One region of the Oceanobacillus sp. FSL W8-0428 genome, then DNA from elsewhere that is predicted to be linked to it. Evidence: riboswitches for the same ligand, from Rfam matches in the RefSeq annotation. Region 1 holds a riboswitch; each other region holds the start of a gene.
The links. A riboswitch is a leader RNA that binds a small molecule or an ion and turns the genes downstream of it on or off. The one in region 1 is predicted to bind S-adenosylmethionine.
Positions count from the first base shown of each region.

Region 2: linked by a shared signal. The riboswitch ahead of MKY30_RS17070 (methionine biosynthesis PLP-dependent protein) and the one ahead of MKY30_RS10150 (homocysteine S-methyltransferase family protein) in region 1 are both predicted to bind S-adenosylmethionine.
Region 3: linked by a shared signal. The riboswitch ahead of MKY30_RS15335 (5-methyltetrahydropteroyltriglutamate--homocysteine S-methyltransferase) and the one ahead of MKY30_RS10150 (homocysteine S-methyltransferase family protein) in region 1 are both predicted to bind S-adenosylmethionine.
Region 4: linked by a shared signal. The riboswitch ahead of MKY30_RS14780 (MetQ/NlpA family ABC transporter substrate-binding protein) and the one ahead of MKY30_RS10150 (homocysteine S-methyltransferase family protein) in region 1 are both predicted to bind S-adenosylmethionine.

Region 1 is NZ_JBBORB010000001.1:2,176,346-2,181,281, forward strand. Features, by position in the region: gene MKY30_RS10140 (YitT family protein) at 1-847, shown strand, start outside; gene MKY30_RS10145 (hypothetical protein) at 1,122-1,427, opposite strand; SAM riboswitch class I at 1,829-1,930, shown strand; gene MKY30_RS10150 (homocysteine S-methyltransferase family protein) at 2,052-3,104, shown strand; gene MKY30_RS10155 (cyclase family protein) at 3,127-3,879, shown strand; gene MKY30_RS10160 (5-methyltetrahydropteroyltriglutamate--homocysteine S-methyltransferase) at 3,923-4,936, shown strand, end outside.
Region 2 is NZ_JBBORB010000001.1:3,578,123-3,583,058, reverse strand. Features, by position in the region: gene MKY30_RS17080 (NAD(P)/FAD-dependent oxidoreductase) at 1-81, opposite strand, end outside; gene MKY30_RS17075 (hypothetical protein) at 287-1,138, opposite strand; SAM riboswitch class I at 1,463-1,567, shown strand; gene MKY30_RS17070 (methionine biosynthesis PLP-dependent protein) at 1,646-2,752, shown strand; gene spx (transcriptional regulator Spx) at 3,003-3,410, opposite strand; gene dacB (D-alanyl-D-alanine carboxypeptidase/D-alanyl-D-alanine endopeptidase) at 3,654-4,936, opposite strand, start outside.
Region 3 is NZ_JBBORB010000001.1:3,217,309-3,222,244, reverse strand. Features, by position in the region: gene MKY30_RS15350 (cupin domain-containing protein) at 1-159, opposite strand, end outside; gene MKY30_RS15345 (GNAT family N-acetyltransferase) at 194-994, opposite strand; gene MKY30_RS15340 (GNAT family N-acetyltransferase) at 1,034-1,507, opposite strand; gene MKY30_RS15335 (5-methyltetrahydropteroyltriglutamate--homocysteine S-methyltransferase) at 1,713-2,828, opposite strand; SAM riboswitch class I at 2,924-3,026, opposite strand; gene MKY30_RS15330 (hypothetical protein) at 3,141-3,614, opposite strand; gene MKY30_RS15325 (hypothetical protein) at 3,901-4,266, opposite strand; gene MKY30_RS15320 (type 1 glutamine amidotransferase family protein) at 4,472-4,936, opposite strand, start outside.
Region 4 is NZ_JBBORB010000001.1:3,106,108-3,111,043, reverse strand. Features, by position in the region: gene MKY30_RS14795 (YtxH domain-containing protein) at 1-245, opposite strand, end outside; gene MKY30_RS14790 (low molecular weight protein-tyrosine-phosphatase) at 259-729, opposite strand; gene MKY30_RS14785 (glutaminase) at 920-1,915, opposite strand; SAM riboswitch class I at 2,152-2,262, shown strand; gene MKY30_RS14780 (MetQ/NlpA family ABC transporter substrate-binding protein) at 2,357-3,172, shown strand; gene MKY30_RS14775 (enoyl-CoA hydratase/isomerase family protein) at 3,344-4,120, shown strand; gene MKY30_RS14770 (CaiB/BaiF CoA transferase family protein) at 4,154-4,936, shown strand, end outside.

The sequences.
Region 1 (4,936 bases):
AACGAAAAAATCAAGAAAAGCCATGTTTTTTGCAAGAGGATTAATTATTATTATTGGCGGATTTATTACAGCGTATGGATTGGAAGCAGTATTGATACCGAATAGTGTTTCTGATGGCGGGGTAACTGGGTTAAGTATCGTAGGGTCAGAGTGGACCGGGTTACCATTGGGACTTTTAATTGCTGTTATAAATATTCCGTTTATTTACTTAGGGTATAAACAAATCGGCAAGAATTTTGCAATCCTCTCTACTTTAGGGATTGCTTCACTTGCAATAAGTACAAGCCTGATGCATCATATTCCAACTATTATTGAAATTGAAGGAGATACATTGCTGGTCACCGCTGTAGGCGGGATAATTATTGGAACTGGCATGGGGCTGGCGCTTCGTAATGGGGGTGCGCTGGACGGGATTGACATGCTGGCTGTATTATTATCCCGTAAGCTGCCTTTTGGAACAAGTGACTTAATTTTATTCTTGAATTTATTTGTATTTATCGTAGTATCCACTGTGTTTGGAATCAAAGGGGCGTTAATGTCTGGTATTGCTTATTACATTGCTTCAAAGGTCATTCACATTATTGAAGAAGGATTAAGCAGTACAAAAGCAGTTTATATTATTACGGAGCATGCTGATGAAATGATGAAAGAAATCAGCGACCGGCTTGAACGCGGCTGTACTTTGCAGCATGTTGAAGGCGGCTACTCTAAAAAGAAATTTAAGCAAATTAAATGTGTTATTACCCGTCTGGAAGAAAGTAAAATGAAAGAAACGATTCAAGATGTTGACCCAACGGCATTTGTAACTGTCTACGATGTAACAGAAGTACGTGGAGGGAATTTTTAATAAAGTATAAATAATTTAGATCAAAAAAAGGGAGTCCATGAATTTATATCATAGACTCCCTTTTTTGTATCATGGGATGAAAAACCTTTACCGTATAAATGGTTACAATTTATGATCTTGCTCTGAATATATCGGCAACTGCATGAAACACCTCAACACCTTGATAAGTGAATACAGACAATGCAGTCAATGAAAAGAATCCGATAACGATTAATCTAAAAATCATCATTTTATTAGCCTCCTCTTTTAATTTTATATTTTGCTCAAAAGAGGATTAAACAACGAAATTGGATTGATAGAAAACAGGGTTCAGCAGCTGTTTTGTACGGACAGCTCTGACAACTGTTGTAAATAAACATTGACTGCCCAATAAGAATAAGGTAATGACTAAAGCTGGATTTGTTATAAATGATTTATCCGGCTGATCGCTTCCGCTGCCCAATCCTAAGTCATGTGAAGCCTGATGGTCAACCAGTATATCCTGTTCGGCGAGAACGTAGCTGTGATGTGCGTCTATGAATAAGTGTGTCATTGGCAAACTGACAATCATTAAAGCGATAATCAAATATCTATTCAACATCTACGCCCCCCTTCCGTATATTATATTTATAGATTTGAATTTTTTGAAGTGAAAAATTTAATTATACCAATATTGATAAGAAAATTCAATATGATTTATAATTTTTTTAAGAACTAATGTGTATTATATGCTTATTTTCCAAACGTGTCTATACTTTTTGAACAATTTATGAATTTTTTTGTATAAAAATAATATACCCCTTTTATTAATAAGGTTAAACATATACTTTGATCTAAATAGAAAACCGAATGTGTATGAAATGTGTCTATCCAGTATATGAAGTATTCAATAGAATAATTCAACGCAAGGGTAAAACTTGCTGAAATATTTTAAAAATTTCTTATTGACATGGAATTCGAATACATATATAGTTATTTACAACAAATAAATAGCAATACATTTTCTTATCCAGAGAGGTGGAGGGACTGGCCCTTTGAAGCCTCGGCAACAGACTTATAAAAGAACTGTGCCAATTCCAGTAGCATTTAGCTAGCAGATAAGAGGAGACATTGATGACGTACTCAAAAACCTCTTCTTACTGATAAGAAGAGGTTTTTTTCGATTCAATAACAGCTTATCGGCAGTTAAATAATACAAGTAAATAAGTTTAGGAGGAATTTAAAGATGACGAAAAGAAGTTTGGAAGAACGTTTAAAGCAGGGAACAGTAATTGCAGGGGAGGGATATTTATTTGAATTAGAGCGTAGAGGATACCTGCAGGCTGGATCTTTTGTGCCGGAGGTAGCACTGGATAATCCAGAGACATTAAAAGCAGTCTACCGTGATTACATGAAAGCAGGATCTGATGTGGTGCTGGCATTTACATATAACGCGCATCGTGAAAAAATGCGTATCATTGGTAAAGAAGATCTGCTGGAGCCTTTAAACAGAAATGCGATTAAATTAGCGAAGGAAGTGGCAAAAGAGCATCCGGTTGAAGAAGCTCTGGTTGCTGGAAATATCTCTAATACAAATATCTTTAATCCAGAGGATCAGGAATCAAAGGATAAAGTGAGAGCGATGTTTAATGAAATGGTTTCATGGTGTAAGGATGAAGATGTTGACTATATTAACGGGGAGACCTTTTACTATCATGAAGAAGCACTGATTGCTTTAGAGGAAATAAAAAAATATGATTTACCGGCAGTAATTACACTAGGATTAATGGGTGAAAATATTTTACGTGACGGTTACACAGTTGAAGAGTCATGTAAAATTTTAGAAGATAACGGAGCACTGGTTGTCGGAATGAACTGTTTCCGCGGACCGGATACCATGCAGCCATATTTAGAGAAAATCCGTGAAAGTGTGGATGGATATGTAGGAGCACTGCCAATTCCTTATCGGACAACAGAAGAAAATCCTACTTTCTTTAACCTGCCGGACGGAGGATGCAGCTGCCATTTACCGACAGAAACAACATTCCCGACTTCTCTGGACCCGCTTTATCATAATCGTTATGAACTGGCAGAATGGGCAAAAAAAGCCCATAGCATCGGTGTTAGTTATATTGGATTATGCTGTGGAGCTTCCCCGGCAATGCTGCGTGCTGTTGCAGAGGCTGTAGGAATAGAAACTATTAATTCGAAATATTCTCCAGATATGCATAAGCATTTCTTATTTGGAGAAGACGAAACGTTGCAGGAGCATATTACAGAATATAAAACAAAAGCTTAAAATATGTTTTTGGGGGTTGGTTATAGTGACGGTGATAAAAGAAAATGAATTATTGCAGGCATTAGAAATACTTAAATCCAAAAAATGGGTGGATTTAACACATACATTTGGTCCTGAATCTCCTCATTTTTCAGCATTTAAAGATGCTGAGTTTGAAACATTATATACACACGATGATGGGTTTTTGGCACAACAGTTCAGTTTTTCAGGACAATATGGCACGCATATTGATGCACCAATTCATTTTGTCCGTGATCAGCGCTTTTTAGAGGAATTGGAACTGAAAGAGGTTGTCCTTTCGCTAGTTGTAATTGATAAGTCAGAAGCAGCTTTGAAAAACCATGATTATATTTTGACAGTGGAAGATATTTTAGAATTTGAAGAGCTCCATGGGAAAATTGAAGAAGGTACTTTTGTAGCATTGCGGACAGATTGGAGTAAACGCTGGCCCGACAAAAAGGCTTTCGAGAATAAGGATGAACACGGAAATAATCACCTGCCCGGATGGGGGCTGGATGCTTTAAAATTCTTATTTGAGGAAAGGAAGATTAAAGCAGTAGGTCATGAAACATTTGATACCGATGCGGCAATTGATGCCCAGAAAAACGGCTCTTTAATCGGTGAGTATTATGTGCTGGAGCAGGATACCTTTCAGGTCGAGCTGTTAACAAATCTGGATCAATTGCCTGCAAAAGGAGCGGTAATTTTTAATATTAGTCCGAAACCTGAAAAAGCAAGCGGTTTTCCAGTCCGCGCCTTTGCAATTTTGCCATAATAAATAATAATATATGAAAAAGTAAAAAAGGAGAAGAGATAAAATGACAAAAACTGCAGTAAAAGCACCATTTCGCGCAGATCATGTAGGAAGTTTATTACGCCCGGAGCGTATCCATCAGGCAAGAAAGAATTTTCAAGAAGGAACTGTTTCTAAAGAAGAGCTTCATCAAATTGAAACGGAAGAAATCAAGCGTATAGTTGATAAACAGATTGAAGTCGGTTTACAGGCTGTTACGGATGGGGAATTCAGACGCCGCTTCTGGCATACAGATTTCCAGGAGCATTTAAATGGGGTTGAAGGATATGTGCCAGAGACGGGATTTAAATTTGTTGGAGAGGAAACAGAACGCTATAATGTGCGTGTAACAGGAAAGGTTTCCTTTAACCCAGATCATCCACATGTGAAGGAATTTGTGGAATTTAAAGAAATCGTCGGTGATCGCGCTATTGCTAAACAAACGATTCCAAGCCCGAATCAATTATTTGGAAAAGGAATACTAAATCCAGAAGTTTATCCTAACCTGGCAGAATATGCAGAAGATGTGATTCAAACTTACCGTGATGCAATAAAAGCTTTTTATGATGCAGGCTGCCGCTATCTGCAGCTGGATGATGTTTATATTGCAGGATTAAATGTAGAGAACTTCCCGACAACAGAAGACGGGAAGGATCGTCAGTATTTTATTGATTTAGCTCTGTATGTATTAAACAGTGTACTGGAGGATAAACCGGAAGACTTAACAATTACAACACATTTATGCCGCGGAAACTATCGTTCGAAATGGGCGTTTGAAGGAAGCTATGCGAAAATAGCTCCAACCTTATTTGCAAAAGAAAAAGTAGATGGATTCTTCTTAGAATATGACGATGACCGTTCAGGCGGCTTTGAGCCGCTTGATTACATTCCAAATGGGGGACCTCGCGTAGTGCTGGGTGTGTTTACTTCCAAGCATGGTGAGCTGGAGAATAAAGAAAATATTAAAGCAAGAGTAGAAGAAGCATCCAAATATGTTCCGTTTAATCAATTATGCATCAGTCCTCAATGCGGATTTGCT
Region 2 (4,936 bases), 1.4 Mb from region 1:
AGACAGCTGTTGAGTTAAACGTCTTGTGGCAACTAATCCGGCATAGCCTGCACCAAGCACAACTACTTTTGGTTTACTCATAATTCATCTTCCTTCCTTTCTATCTTCCATAAATCAAATTTAATGTAATAACGAACTATCCATATAAATAGTTACTGCAATTAATATAATATCAAATTTTGTTGAAATAGGCTAATATTCATTGTAATTTCTTTAAAAAATCTCTTTTTGTCTTTTTTTGTTTTCGATTATATTCAGATTTAAAAAAAACATAGTATATAATTATTTACTCAGAGTAAACCGTTGCTACGCTCTTGTTGTCATCATCTTTAGATTCATCATTATCCGGTTCCTGATCAGAAGTATCTTCTGTATCTTCATTTACTTCTTCATTGTCCTCTTCATCTAAATCTTCTTCATCTTTTCCCGGCTCAGGTTCTTTACCTCCTGTGCCTTCTTCTTTGTCGCTATCTTTGTCTGGATTGTCCTCTGTATTTTCTGGTGGATTATTATTTTCTTTTACAGTATCTTCTGTATCTTCGGATTTAGAGCCACTAGAATCAGAAGGCTTTTTATTTTCATCAGAGTGTATCTTGCTGCCAGATGCTGATGAGCTTTGATAACGATCTGCTTCTGTTTTTTCCTTTGAATTATTCGCTTCACCACCGGCAGTGTTTCTTTCATTGGAATAATTATTACTTTGCTCTTTCTCTTCAGTTTGTGCTTGATTGCTTTCACCTTTTGTTATTTGGGAAGAAGGTTCTTCCTCAGAAGTTGAATAAGTTTCACTTTTCACTTCTGTTTCTTGTACTGCATAAGCTTCGTCCTGAATTTCTGTTTCTTGAGCCGTGTTTGTATCTTCCTGTACCTCTACTTCATCATCTTGAGAATTATGATGATTATTTAAATCGACAGTCTGATAAATTTGCTGATTATTTGATAACAATTTATTCTCCCATGAAGTTGTAAAAAGCTCTACACTTTCGCCAGTTTGTCCATTTGCAGCTTCTCCGACCCGGGTATTCAGCTCCATCTGGTATTGTGTGGAGCGATTTTCATTATAAATCCCGATACCGACGATAATGATACATCCTGTTAACATACAAATGTTAACCAATAATAGCTTTTTTTTACGCATATATCTTCTTCCTTTTTTAATATATTTTCATACTGTTGCTTTTTCACCCTTTTTATTTCAGACCTTCATAATCTTTTTAATTGAGTGTCTAATTTGCAATACATTATTCAAATAAATACTAACACTACTATTGTAATCTTCATCTCATACCTTTTCAAATACTTTTCGCGTTTTTTTGAATTCTTATTTCCTGCTCTTCATTATTCTATAGAGTAAAAGCTTGGTATGACTGAAGTCTGCTTTTGAATATTCTCCAAAATAAAACTTGATTTTTTTTCCTGGCTCTTGTACAGTAAACGTAATTATAAATGAATAAAATTTTAATTCTTATCCAGAGAGACGGAGGGACTGGCCCGATGATGTCTCAGCAACCAGCTTGTCATAGCAAGGTGCTAATTCCAGAAGGGTCTATCCCTTTAAAGATAAGAAGCGTATGATACGGATGTTATACCCTTCTTATTCCTAAAATAAGAAGGTTTTTTTATTTCTAAGGAGGCTGAATGAAAGATGAAAAAATTAGAAACTGCGTTAGTACAGCTAGGTAACAAAACAGATGAACGTACAGGAGCAATAAATCCGCCTATTTATATGTCAACAGCATATCAGCATCAAGGCATCGGTCATTCTACCGGTTATGATTATTCCCGTACCAAAAATCCAACAAGGTCCGTATTAGAGGATGGATTTGCAAAACTGGAAGAAGGGGATGCTTCTTTTGCCTGCAGTTCAGGGATGGCTGCTATTCAATTAATCCTCTCCTCCCTTTTTCGTCATGGCGATCATCTTATTGCAACAAAAGATATTTATGGTGGTACTTATCGAATTTTTGATCATTTTGAAAAAGCATATAATATTTCTGTAACCTATGATGAATGTCAAGATATCTCGAAAACAGAACGATGTATTAACGAAAATACGAAAGCGATATTTTTAGAGACGCCAACAAATCCTTTACTGCAAGAAGTAGATATTGAAAAATACTCAAAACTGGCAAAAAAACATAATTTGCTGCTAATTGTCGATAATACATTTTTGACCCCTTATCTGCAGCAGCCTATTACACTGGGTGCAGATATTGTTGTTCATAGCGCAACAAAATATATCGGCGGTCATAACGATGTACTGGCAGGTATTGTGGTTACAAAAAGTCCAGCTCTGTCTGAAAAAATATTTGAAATGCATAACGCTTCCGGCGCAACATTATCTGCATCAGACTGCTGGCTTCTTGTCAGAGGGTTAAAAACACTTGCACTTCGCATGCAGCGTCATGAGGAAAATGCACAGAAAGTTGCGGATTACTTGCAAAAGCATCCGGCAATCCGCCGGGTTTATTATCCTAATAAAGGCGGTATGCTTTCTTTTTGTTTAGCAGATGCCGATCAGGTAAGGTCCTTTTTAGCTAATCTAAACTTAATTGTATTTGCCGAAAGTCTGGGCGGTGTAGAAAGCTTTATTACCTATCCCACTACACAAACACACGCTGATATGCCGGAAGAAGAAAGAAACAGCCGGGGAATTGGTAATGATCTTCTTCGTTTCTCGGTGGGAATTGAAGATGCCGGGGATTTGATAGCAGATATTGAACAAGCATTGCAGGATGACGAAAAAAAATAAAAACAAAACTTTACTCAAAAAAGTCCCGGCTCTTCTCCCAGGAAATCGAGCTGACGATTTAATTACCCACAATGGCAAAGAGTGTTACATTGTGATAAAAAAGTTACAAAAATGAGGCAACCTCAATATGAGGCTGCCCCGTATTTTTCTTTATAAAGTAAACCTATTCTCTTTCATACTCTATTCAAAGCTTTAAAACTTACGCAATTCCATAGTATATTCTGATATTTAAGGTTTATTTAAGGTTTATTTAACCTTTTATCAATCCTAAATCTACCTTCCATTGTAACCATTGAAGCTGCCGTGTTTTCCTAGGTAAAAATTGACGAATATCCTCCTCGTGATAACCGACCTGGAATCTCTTTTCATCAACCAGAATCGGACTTTTCAGCAGTCTCGGATACTTATGGATTAATTTTAGTAAGGTTTGTAAAGGAAGCTCCTCTACATTCAAATTTAGTTCTTTGTAAATTTTAGAACGGGTTGAAAGAATCTCATCCGTACCTTCTACAGTCATTTGTAAAATATTTTTCAATTCTTCAATAGTCAACGGTTGGTGTAAAATATTACGTTCTTTATATGCAATCCCATGTTTGCGAAACCATTGTCTCGCTTTTCTTGTAGATGAGCAAGATACTCCGTAAATATGCACTGTCATATCCATTCTCCTTATTATTTGACATATCCATTACAAGAATCAAAATGATAATGTTTGAAATGACAACTTTTTTTAGCTTTTTTCATTTCATTAATCTATCTTAGCTACAACTTTAGCATGGAAATGTGGTAAAACTATGGTAAGGCCATGAAAAAAACATAAAATGAAGCTTAATTTATATAAAGTATACAATTTTTCAAGCCGGTTATTTGCCTAAACCCCTGATTTATCAATACCTTTACCTTAAGACCAATTTTCTATTACAGCCAACAATGCTATTAATTCATCCTCCAGCTCTTTCCCTTTATCCTCATCTAACAAATGATTAAATAATACGGAAAAAATAAGCCGCTCTCCATTCACGTTTGTTAAGTAGCCGGAAAGTGTGCTGGTCCCTTCAATCGTTCCTGTTTTCGCCCGAACTTCTAATCCTTTCATCCGCTTCCGTAATGTACCGCCGACCATTTTATCTTCTTCTCCCGCTATCGGTAAACTCTTTAAAAATTCAGGGAACCAGTTTTCCTCCTGTATTTCAAAAAGTAAATGTGTTAATTCTTCAGCGGGAATAAAGTTAGCAGCTGAAATTCCAGAACCATCCTTTAATTGGATAGTATCCAGATTTATACGGTACGGAGCTAAATTTTCTTTAACTGCCGCTATGCCGGATTCCCATGAACCGTCATCATACATAATACGCCCTAATTCTTTTGTAAGCATCTCACCTATCCCATTATTGCTCAGCTTCATAAATGGAATTAAAATACTGGATAATGGCAATGACTGCTGCCGGTAAATACATTTTGCATCTGTTTTTTTCTTTCCTCTTTTTATTTCACCTTCCAGAACAATCCCTGTGCTTTTAAAAATATGCCGGATTGTTTTTGCAATATAATTTTCAACATCTTTGATCGCCATATATACTTCTTGCTTTCCCTCTTTGATTCCTATTTTTCCCGATATAAAAAAATGATTTTCATCATTAAGCCGTTTTACAATAAGTTCTTCTTCATCAGCCTCCTCTACGGTTATCGCTTCATTTGTTATTGAAATTCCTTCTGTATGAGGAGAAACTTCTACATTAGGAGGGTGATTGTTTTTCTCCGGTTCTATTGTGAGCTTAATGGCATTCGTATCATAATCTGAATCTGGAGCAATCGTTAATGCAGATACTTCTGATCCATATGCATATTGCTGATCCTTCCATATTAAATCCTCAGACCACCGAATATCGTCATACCAGCTATCATCAAGAATAAAGTCCCCATATATATGTCTGATGCCTTGTTCCTTTATAGAAGCTGCAAATTGCATATAATCCTTTAACTGTAAAGTTGGATCTCCTTTTCCAACTAGATATATATTTCCATGGCATCCTTTATTTACTATTTCTCCATCACAATAAACCTCTGTTTGAAATGTATAATCAGGACCCAATTTTCTTAAAGCAGCAACTGCTGTTAATATTTTTAAATTGGAGGCCGGCTGAAGACGTGCAGATGCAAAATAATTGTACAAACTCATTCCAC
Region 3 (4,936 bases), 1.0 Mb from region 1:
TGCCTGAGCCTCGTGAAATGGAATTTTATCATCTTTTCCAAGGTACATATATCCCATTCGGATATCACTGGCATCCAGCAAAATCCGGCTGGCAGTAAATTTCGCTGACTCAGTATCTACAGATGCTCCAAATTCTTTTTCAAAAGAAATAATTTTCAAAGCTGCCATCTCCTTATTTAGATAAAATTAAAAATTATTCCGCCTCATAGCGAAGCATCGTCCACATTCCAATATCCTCAAATCCCAATCTTTTATAAATATTCCCGGCTGCCGGATTGTCATAGAAAAGACAAAGTGATTTTCCTTCTTCTAATAAGGTAAGACATAGTTTTTCCATACATTTCGTTGCAAAACCCTGCCGTTCATATCCCGGCCGTGTGCATACGCCAACGATCATTGCAGAATGAGAATTCTCAGCAGTCGTCGATGCAGATGCAGCCATCGTACCTTTTTCATCACGGATAAAATAGGTACGGCCTGTTCTATTTTTCTCCTCATTCTCTCTTGTTTCTATTGTTATATTACTGGATGAAAATTCAGGTATAGAGGCCAGCATCTTTATATTCTCTTCATAATCAGCCGGCTTCAAATGCTCAACCTGCTTTATTTGTTCTGCATTCACCGTATAGCTTAATTCTTCACAAGCTGCATAATACATTTCTCTATGTACACGGGTAACTTTATCAATATATGGTAATAATGGCTCCACAATATACTTCAGACCACTAAAATTACATCGTTGCTTATAGCTGTTAATAATCTCCGCAAACCCTTTCAGATCATATTCCGTTTCGCTATAAATTATGTAATTCTCACGATAGCGCAGGAGAATAGCGATTAGATTATCCTGTTCCCATTGTCCCCAGACGTCCTGCACATCAGAATCGTAGCCAAACGCTTCAATATCACCGATTATAAACAGGTTTTCTGCAGCTTTCGGCTCAATCAGCTCCATTACTTTTGTATGATCCTCTTTTGTCAGTTTTCGTATCATTTAATTTCCTCCAATTAATATAGGCATTTTTACAAGGACTTATATCAGATCTTTTTTAAACAAAACTCTATCATTATTCAATCCATCATAATTCGCCTTTACAGACACCCCGTCTACTATTTTATCTCCATGTTCAATAACAAATCCCATTCTTTGATGAAAGGCAATTGACGTTTTATTTACTGGTGAAGTGATGCAGCGGATGACACTTCGATTTGCCATTTTAACCTTGGCGAAGAATTTTTCATAAAGGACTTTTCCAATATTTTTCTTCCGGTAATCCGGATGGACACCAACAAAATGAATATAGGCTTCATCTAACTCATCCTGGGACAGGAACCCGATTACAAATCCTATAATTTCACTACCTTCTTCTGCAACAAAGCTTGTATTTTTAAAGTGATTAAAAAATAACTTAGGCAGCATACCTGCCATATCACGGCCGCCCCACCAATCATTTATCCTTGGAGCCAAGACATCATAATCAGAGCTTATTAAACTGCGTATCTCCATTTTATACCACCTTATTAAGTTATATTATCCATTTAAAAAGGAATAAAAATAGCCGAATATTCTTATTGTACATTTCTAATATATCAAAAAATTATATTAATGTCTTTCCCTGTTTAAAATAAACGCCGCTATAAACATATGTAGAATGACATTAAAAAGGAGACTCGGAAAGATCCCTCTCCAAATCCCCTTTTTCTAGTAAAATTTATTTCCACACGTCTTCTGCTATTTGAACAACATGGCGGATTTTTCCCCATTGCTGCGCCTCAGTCAGCAAATTCCCTTCTTCTGTGGAAGCAAACCCGCATTGAGGGCTCAAACAAAGCTGATTCAACGGTACATATTCCGCAGCTTCTGCTATTCTTGCTTTAACAGCCTCTGGATCTTCCAGTTCACTGAATTTAGAAGTGATAAGCCCAAGCACAATATACAAATCATCGCGGTTCACATGACGCAGCGGTTCAAATCCGCCCGAACGATCATCATCAAATTCCAGGAAAAGTCCATCAACCTGCAGACCTCCAAAAATGGTTTCTGACATGGCTTCGTAACCGCCGCTTGACATATAGGTAGACTGAAAATTTCCCCGGCAAATATGCATCGTCACCAGCATATCATCCGGTCTGTTTGCAATCGATTCATTAATTGCTCTTGCACATAATTCCGCTGTTTTCTCGGGATCTCTTCCTTTTTCAATCAAAGAGTTTCTCCCCTTTTCTGAGAAAAAGGTTGCCCAGGAAGTATCATCCAGCTGTAAGTAGCGGCAGCCTTCATCATATAATGCCTGAATGGCTCCTTGATAAGCAGTAACCAGGTCATCGATAATTGCTTCATCACTTTCATAAATACCCTTTTCAAAATCCGCCCGGAAAAAGAGCATATTCGGACTTGGAATCGCAAATTTGGCAACAGCATCTCCGGCAATACCATGAAGAAATTTATAATGCTCAAGCATATAATGGTCACTGAAACCAATTTTACCTGTTACTTTAATACCCCGCTTTTTGGTTTCTACTCCCGTAAACTGTAAACCTTGTTCAGCGGTGTAACCTTCTACACCATCTAAGCCTTCCAGAAAATCAAAATGCCACCAGGCACGGCGAAACTCGCCATCTGTCACTGATTGAAGACCGGCTTCCTTCTGCTGCTCTACCAGTTTGATAATTTCCTCATCTTCAATCTGCCGCAATTGTTCAGGACTGATTTCTCCTTTTGCTTTTTGCGCGCGAGCTTCCTTTAAACGCTGGGGACGGAGAAAGCTCCCTACATGATCTGCTCTGAACGGAGCTCGTGTATTTTTTGTTTCTGTTGATATTGTCATCGAATACCCCTTCCTCTCTACCTGCTATCTTCATTCTATAATCCAATTAAAAAACCCCTTCTGAAAATAGAAGAGGTTTGGTATAGTAAAATCTCTTCTTATCTTCAAGCAAAAATGCTTCTGGAATTAGCACAGTACAAATTAGTGTCTGCTGCTAAGGCTTCAACGGGCCAGTCCCTACACCTTTCTGGATAAGAATATATGGAATTATACGAATAATTACAGATTACTTTACATGGAAGCGTTGGATTCGTCAAGGGTAATCCCAAAATATAGGGATCCTGCTGCAATTGATTTAAAATCAAGATAGTGTCAGCTTTTTTTATCAGAAAAAATTTTATAATCTTCGCTGATAACAAAAGCAGACAAATACAAGCAGAAGAATAAAATGGCTGTTCCTTCCCATGATATATTAATTCTCGTAAATAGAGGCTCAATAAAGCTTTTATAAAAAATAACACTACATAGCAGCTGCACCATATAACTCAGAAACATTACCTTCTTCGTTTCTTTCATCTTTGCCAATTTAAGAATAAACTGATATAACAGATTAAAAATTATTCCTACAAGATAAGAAAGAAAAAGCAAGCCGCCAAAATAAAGAATATTAATGAAAATATTATCAAAGAATCGTATTTCAATAAGATTCCAGCCTGCTAAGATATTTGATAAGCCATATATTATCATAATGGGGATGGCCACAATAACTGCTGCACTAACAATTACGAGGCCGGCAAGAAGCAGATTAGCAATAAGGTTGGAATAGTCTATTTTTTTCTTGTTCAAAATTTATAGGACCGCCTTCCTTTGTATAAACCTTTACTATATATAAGTTTCTAAAAAAATATTTTAATCGTTCCAAATGAGGCTACTTACAATTGTATCATAAATGAAGTACAATACAGTTGTTCGTTACTCTACTACAGGATTATTATGCAGGAATACTCTTTAATTGTTCTACAACAAAAAACCACAGCACTATCTAATATTAGATACACTAATGGTTTGAAATAATCTATGATTTATTTATTATTCTATCAAACAATAAATTTACTTTATTTGGAAAATATGTTCACTTAGCTTTCTTCAAAATATTCACGTCTGCCCTGGTAGATAATAATTCTGTTGATAAAACATCTAATTTAGAATCTACTTTGTCTACCTTTTCTTCTAATGAAGTAACCCTTGAATCCAGTCTGTCTACTTTTTCTTCTAATGAAATAACCCTTGAATCCAGTTTATCTACTTTTTCTTCCAGTGAAGTGACCCTTAGATCCAGTTTGTCAACCTTTTCTTCCAGCGAAATAACTCTTGAATCTAGATTATCTACCTTCCCTTCCAGTGAAGTGACTTTTGAACCCAGATTATCTACTTTTTGTATTAATTCCTTTATAGCTAGCATTAAAGCTTCATTTGTCACTTTTACTTCTTTACTCATGCAAAATCGCTCCTTCACCGCTTAAATACGATATTTTTATTATACAATATGTGCTGTTTTTTTTCATCCCCTCTCCTGGAAATTTTATATTAAAAAGGCTTCTATCAAAAAGGAAAAGAAGACTTTTAATAAATAATTTAAAATGAACATACTTGCTCTGTTGCGACCAAAACCTGCTTTTGAAAATAAAACCTTCAGATCAACCTCAACTTGTATAAAACCCTTTTTTAAACATTTGATACCATTCTTTCAATTCAGCCTGCTCCATAATCTCAAAGTATTTTAGAATTTCTCTCGCAAACTCAACTGCAGCTGTTCCGTTAGCGGTAATAAATCCCTTTGTTGAAACGGCCTGTTTTTCGATGAAATGCTCTTTGCCTTTGTAACCCGGGGCACCTTTTATTAAATGAGCAGCTGAATTTCCGGTATGTTTGATATGGTCTAAATATCCTTTGTCTGCCAGGAATGTGCAAGCATCACATATTGCTGCAACCGGGATTTTCTTTTCTACGCACATATCTACTACTGATTTAACAACTTCATTTTGCGGTTTCGCCCAGGTTGTACCTCCAACCATAATAAGCATATGAAAATTTTCGGGTATTTCATTGATTGTGTAGTCTGGAATAACAGTAAATCCGCCCATTGATTTGACCGGATTCTTGCTAAG
Region 4 (4,936 bases), 930 kb from region 1:
TCCACTTGCTCTAAAGCGTTCATAGCATTAGAAGATCCACTTTCAAAAACATGATTCACCTTATCCACTGTTTTTTGCAGGCCTTGAATTGCTTCGGAAGGATTGCTGATATAATAAGATGATGCAGCTTTCATATCTTTTACTTTTCCGCATGCATAACTGCGTGCTTCTTTATCAAATAATGATGCTGCTCCTCCAATAACTGCTCCTGCAACGACACCTAAAATAATTTTACGTTTTCCCATTATTATCTCTCCTTTAATTTAAATGATGCTTTTCTTTTAAAAATTGAAGTAATCCGTAACAGCCATCTGAAACTAACCGATACGTCTGTCCGAAATCTCCTGTGTAATATGGATCAGGAATATCATCTTCTTCTATGTCCTCCACAAACTCCATTAATTTCACAATCGCTGTTCCCTCATGGTGGTTAGACCCGATAAGCGTATTATAATTATTCTGATCCATTGCAACCAGGTAATCAAATTGATTAAAATCATCTGCTGTAAGCAGTCTTGATTCCATTCCATCATAGGAAATGCCCTGCTGGTCAAGTATTTCCTTTGTTCCCGGGTGGGGTGATTGTCCGAGATGCCAATCTCCTGTCCCGCAAGAATCAACCTGCACGCTATCTACCAGCTGCTCTTTCTTTACAAGATCCCTGAATATCGCTTCTGCCATAGGGGAACGGCAAATATTACCTAAACAAACAAATAATACACGTACCAATCGTTTTTCACCCCATTCATCTCGCGTCGACTTAAAAAATAAGCTCTTCCCAATTAACACCCTAAACGGTATACAATAAGTTTAGGGTGTTTTGCTGTAACTCTATTATAAGCAACTTAGACCGATAAGCAAAGAGTTAATTGTAGAAAGTTGTTATCCTGCTTCCATTTTTGTCGAAAAGATACAGCCTTTAAAATACGCTCATATCCCAGCTGTTTGCAATATGACGGAGCAATTTAATTCCTGCAACACTATTTCCCTGCTTATCCAACGCCGGCCCAAACACACCAATACCGCAGCCATCTAAAAATGGCAAATCATTATTACGGACCCTTGGCGGTACAACTGCTAAAATACCGCCAGAAACACCACTTTTTGCTGGAATTCCGACATAGGAGGCAAATTTCCCGGAAGCATCATACATACCACATGTTAACATCAGAGATTTGGCAATTCGAGCTACGTTCTTAGGAATAATTATTTCTTCTGTATCAGGATGAATCCCATCGTTTGAAAGAACCAGGCCAATACGGGCCAAGTCATCGGTTGTAATATTAATAGAGCATTGTTTAAAATAAGTTTCCAATGTTACCCCTAAATCCGATTCCAAATATCCCTCTTCCAGCAAATAATAACCGATAGCTCGATTACGCATCGATGTATCTCGTTCAGAGACATAAACATCTACATCTATTTCAGGTCTGTAGCCAATTATTTTTTCCATTAAGTTAAATAGTGGCTCCAGCTTCTCATCTGATGTATTTCCATTTAATAAAGAAGATACTGTAATCGCTCCTGAATTTACCAAAGGATTAAAAGGGCGCTTCGGATTGTTAATCTGCAAATGCATAATGGAATTAAATGCTTCTCCAGTCGGCTCTACATCTACACGCTGCAAGATATAAGTTATTCCCCTATCAATACATGCAACAATAAAACTTAAAACCTTGGATATACTTTGAATGGAGAAGGAGTGATTTAAATCTCCTGAACGGATCTGCATTCCTCCCTTACCAATAATTGTAATACCTAAAGCATCAGGGTCTGCTTCCTCTAATTTCGGTATGTAATCAGCAACCTTCCCAGTGTCTGTTTGTTTCTTAAAAAAGGTCACCCAATTATCTACATATTCCTGGAGCCACTGTTTATTTTTTTCAGTATTTAAATTTACATATCCTTGTACCATGTATTGACACCCCGCTTCTATTATAATTGTACAGATAAATTTATGAATATCCTTATTTGAACTATACCCCATATAACAATTATTTACCCATTAACATATTTAATATTAATTATTTGTGTCTTAAAAAGAAATAATACTATTTAAAAACAAATAAAATTATAATAATTAAAAAAGTATTGACTTAAATGAGAATTTAGATTAAGTTATTACTTAATAATAAAATTGAATCCATATATCTCTTATCAAGAGTAGCTGAGGGACTGGCCCGTTGAAGCTCGGCAACCTTTTATGTTTATGCATAAAAAGGTGCTAAATCCTGCAAAACGATACGTTTTGGAAGATGAGAGAGGAAATTTGTACATTGGACAAGCCTCTCTTTCTTTAATTCGAAGTAAGAGAGGCTTTCTTTTTTTATTTAAAAACGAATATGAGGTGGAAAACATGAAGAAATTAGCATTATTATTTGTTATTTTATTATCCGGAATACTTGCTGCCTGCGGCAATAACGCGGAAAATGCTGAAGCACTCAGTGAAGATAAGCTTGTTGTCGGTGTTACTGCCGGGCCGCAGGAACAAATTTTAGAAGCTGCTGCAGAGGTAGCTGCAGAAGACGGTCTTGAGATAGAAATAAAAGTATTCTCTGATTATGTACTGCCAAATACAACGTTAGCTGAAGGTGATTTGGATGCAAACAGCTATCAGCATAAACCATTTTTAGATGAATTCAATGAAGACCATGATACAGATTTAGTACCAGTCCGAGAAACTATTTTAAATCCAATGGGGGTTTACTCAGAAACATATGATAATATTGATGATCTCCCTCAAGGCGCAACATTCGGGCTTCCTAATGATCCGTCTAATGGAAGCAGATCTCTATTTATTTTAGAAGAAGCAGGCCTAATTACACTGGATGAAGAAAACAAAGAAACTGCATCTATTCATGATGTTGTTGATAATCCGCTCGAGCTGGAATTTGTAGAATTAGACGCTGCACAGATTCCTAACCAATTAAGTGAAGTAGACGCTGCTGCGATTAATACGAACTTTGCTTTAGGGGCCGGAATCAGTCCAAAAGATGATGCTATCTTATTGGAATCCACAAACTCTCCATATGTAAACTACATTGTGGTCCGTGCGGAGAATCAAGATGATCCAGTCGTAGAAACACTGGTTAATGCTTATCAGTCTGATAAAGTAAAAGCATTTATTGAAGAAGAATTTGAAGGCTCCATTATCCCCGGCTGGGAGGATTAAAATATCTATTAACAACTAGCTGTATGACTCTTACTTCAAGAAAAAAGAAGTTATACCCATTTTAAGCGGGGGATGAAAAATAACTTCCCCCCAAATAAAGTTTCACATTACCTCTATCAATACATATCTGGATACTGACAAAAATAATATTTGCGAAGGGATTTATCTTGTATGTCTAATTATCTTTATATCGAAAGAAATGGCTCCATTGCAACCATTGTCATTAATCGGCCAGAAAAAAAGAACTGCTTCTCTCTGGAGATGTTCCGTCACCTTGAGGATTTATTAGATGAATTAAAAGAAGATCAAACAGTGAAGTTCCTTATCCTTCGAGGTGTTGATGATACTGCGTTTTCTGCCGGCGCAGATATTTCTGAATTTCTGGAAGTCCGCCTTCATGCTGAAAAAGCGAAAGCATATAACGATTTTGCACTTGGGGCTATTGAAAAGCTCTATCGCTTTCCCAGACCGACAGCAGCATTAATTCAAACACTTGCCATCGGTGGAGGACTCGAACTGGCTAATTCATGTGATTTTCGCTTTGCAACGCAAGGAAGCAAGCTTGGCATTACAGCAGCCAATATTGGAATTATTTACAATCTAACAAGCACCAAACGTCTATTTAATCTGGTTGGACCATCACAAGCGAAGAAATTACTTTATACAGCAGAATTAATTACGGCAGAAAAAGGCAAAGAAATCGGCCTTGTCGATTTTATCTGTAAACCTGATGAAATCGAGCAGGATGTTAATAAATTTGTAAAACGCGTGCTTCAAAAATCCCCTGTTGCCAATGCAGGAATTAAACAGGTCATCCAGGCAATTATTGATGGTGAAAATCAGGAAACAGAAGATATCGCAAATCTTGTCTTAGACTCTTACAGCTCAAATGATTACACAGAAGGCATTCAGGCTTTTTTAGAAAAACGGAAACCAGATTTTTCTTAATTAAGGGGTTTATATACAAAGGAGAGAAATATATTGGAACAAGCTCTTAAAGGAATGAAAGTCGTAGATTTATCTCAGGTTTTGGCTGGCCCTTATTGCACTATGGTATTAGGCGACATGGGAGCAGACGTTATTAAGGTGGAGAAATACCCGCTGGGTGATGATACACGGACAATGGGACCTTATATTAATGAAGAAAGCTATATGTACATGATGGTAAACCGCAATAAGCGGGGAATGTGTGTAAATTTAAAAACGGAAGCAGGATTAAAGGTTTTCTATGAACTGATTAAGGATGCAGATGTTCTCGTTGAAAATTACCGCCCCGGCGTTACGAAAAAGCTCGGTATTGATTATGGAACATTAAAAGAAATTAATTCAGATATTATCTATTGTTCTATCTCCGGCTATGGACAAACAGGTCCTTATCGTGATAAGGGCGGATTCGATATTATGGCACAGGGTCTTTCCGGTTTAATTGATATGACTGGTGATAAAGAAGGTAAACCTGCAAAAGTAGGTATCGCTATCCATGACATTGCTGCTGCAGAAACAGCCATTCAGTCCATTCTAGCAGCTTATATTCATCGGCTTAAAGGAGGAAAAGGACAATATATCGATATTTCCCTCGTCGATTCTGGGTTAGCATGGACTGTCTGGGAGGCTGCTGCCTTTTTTGGAAAAGGTGAAATTGCAACCCGTAATGGTACAGCACACCGTGTTTCAGCTCCTTATCAGGGATTCCAAACAAAGGATGGCTTCATCCTGATTGGTGCCGGAAATCAGAAGCTGTGGGAAAATCTATGTCAGCACGTT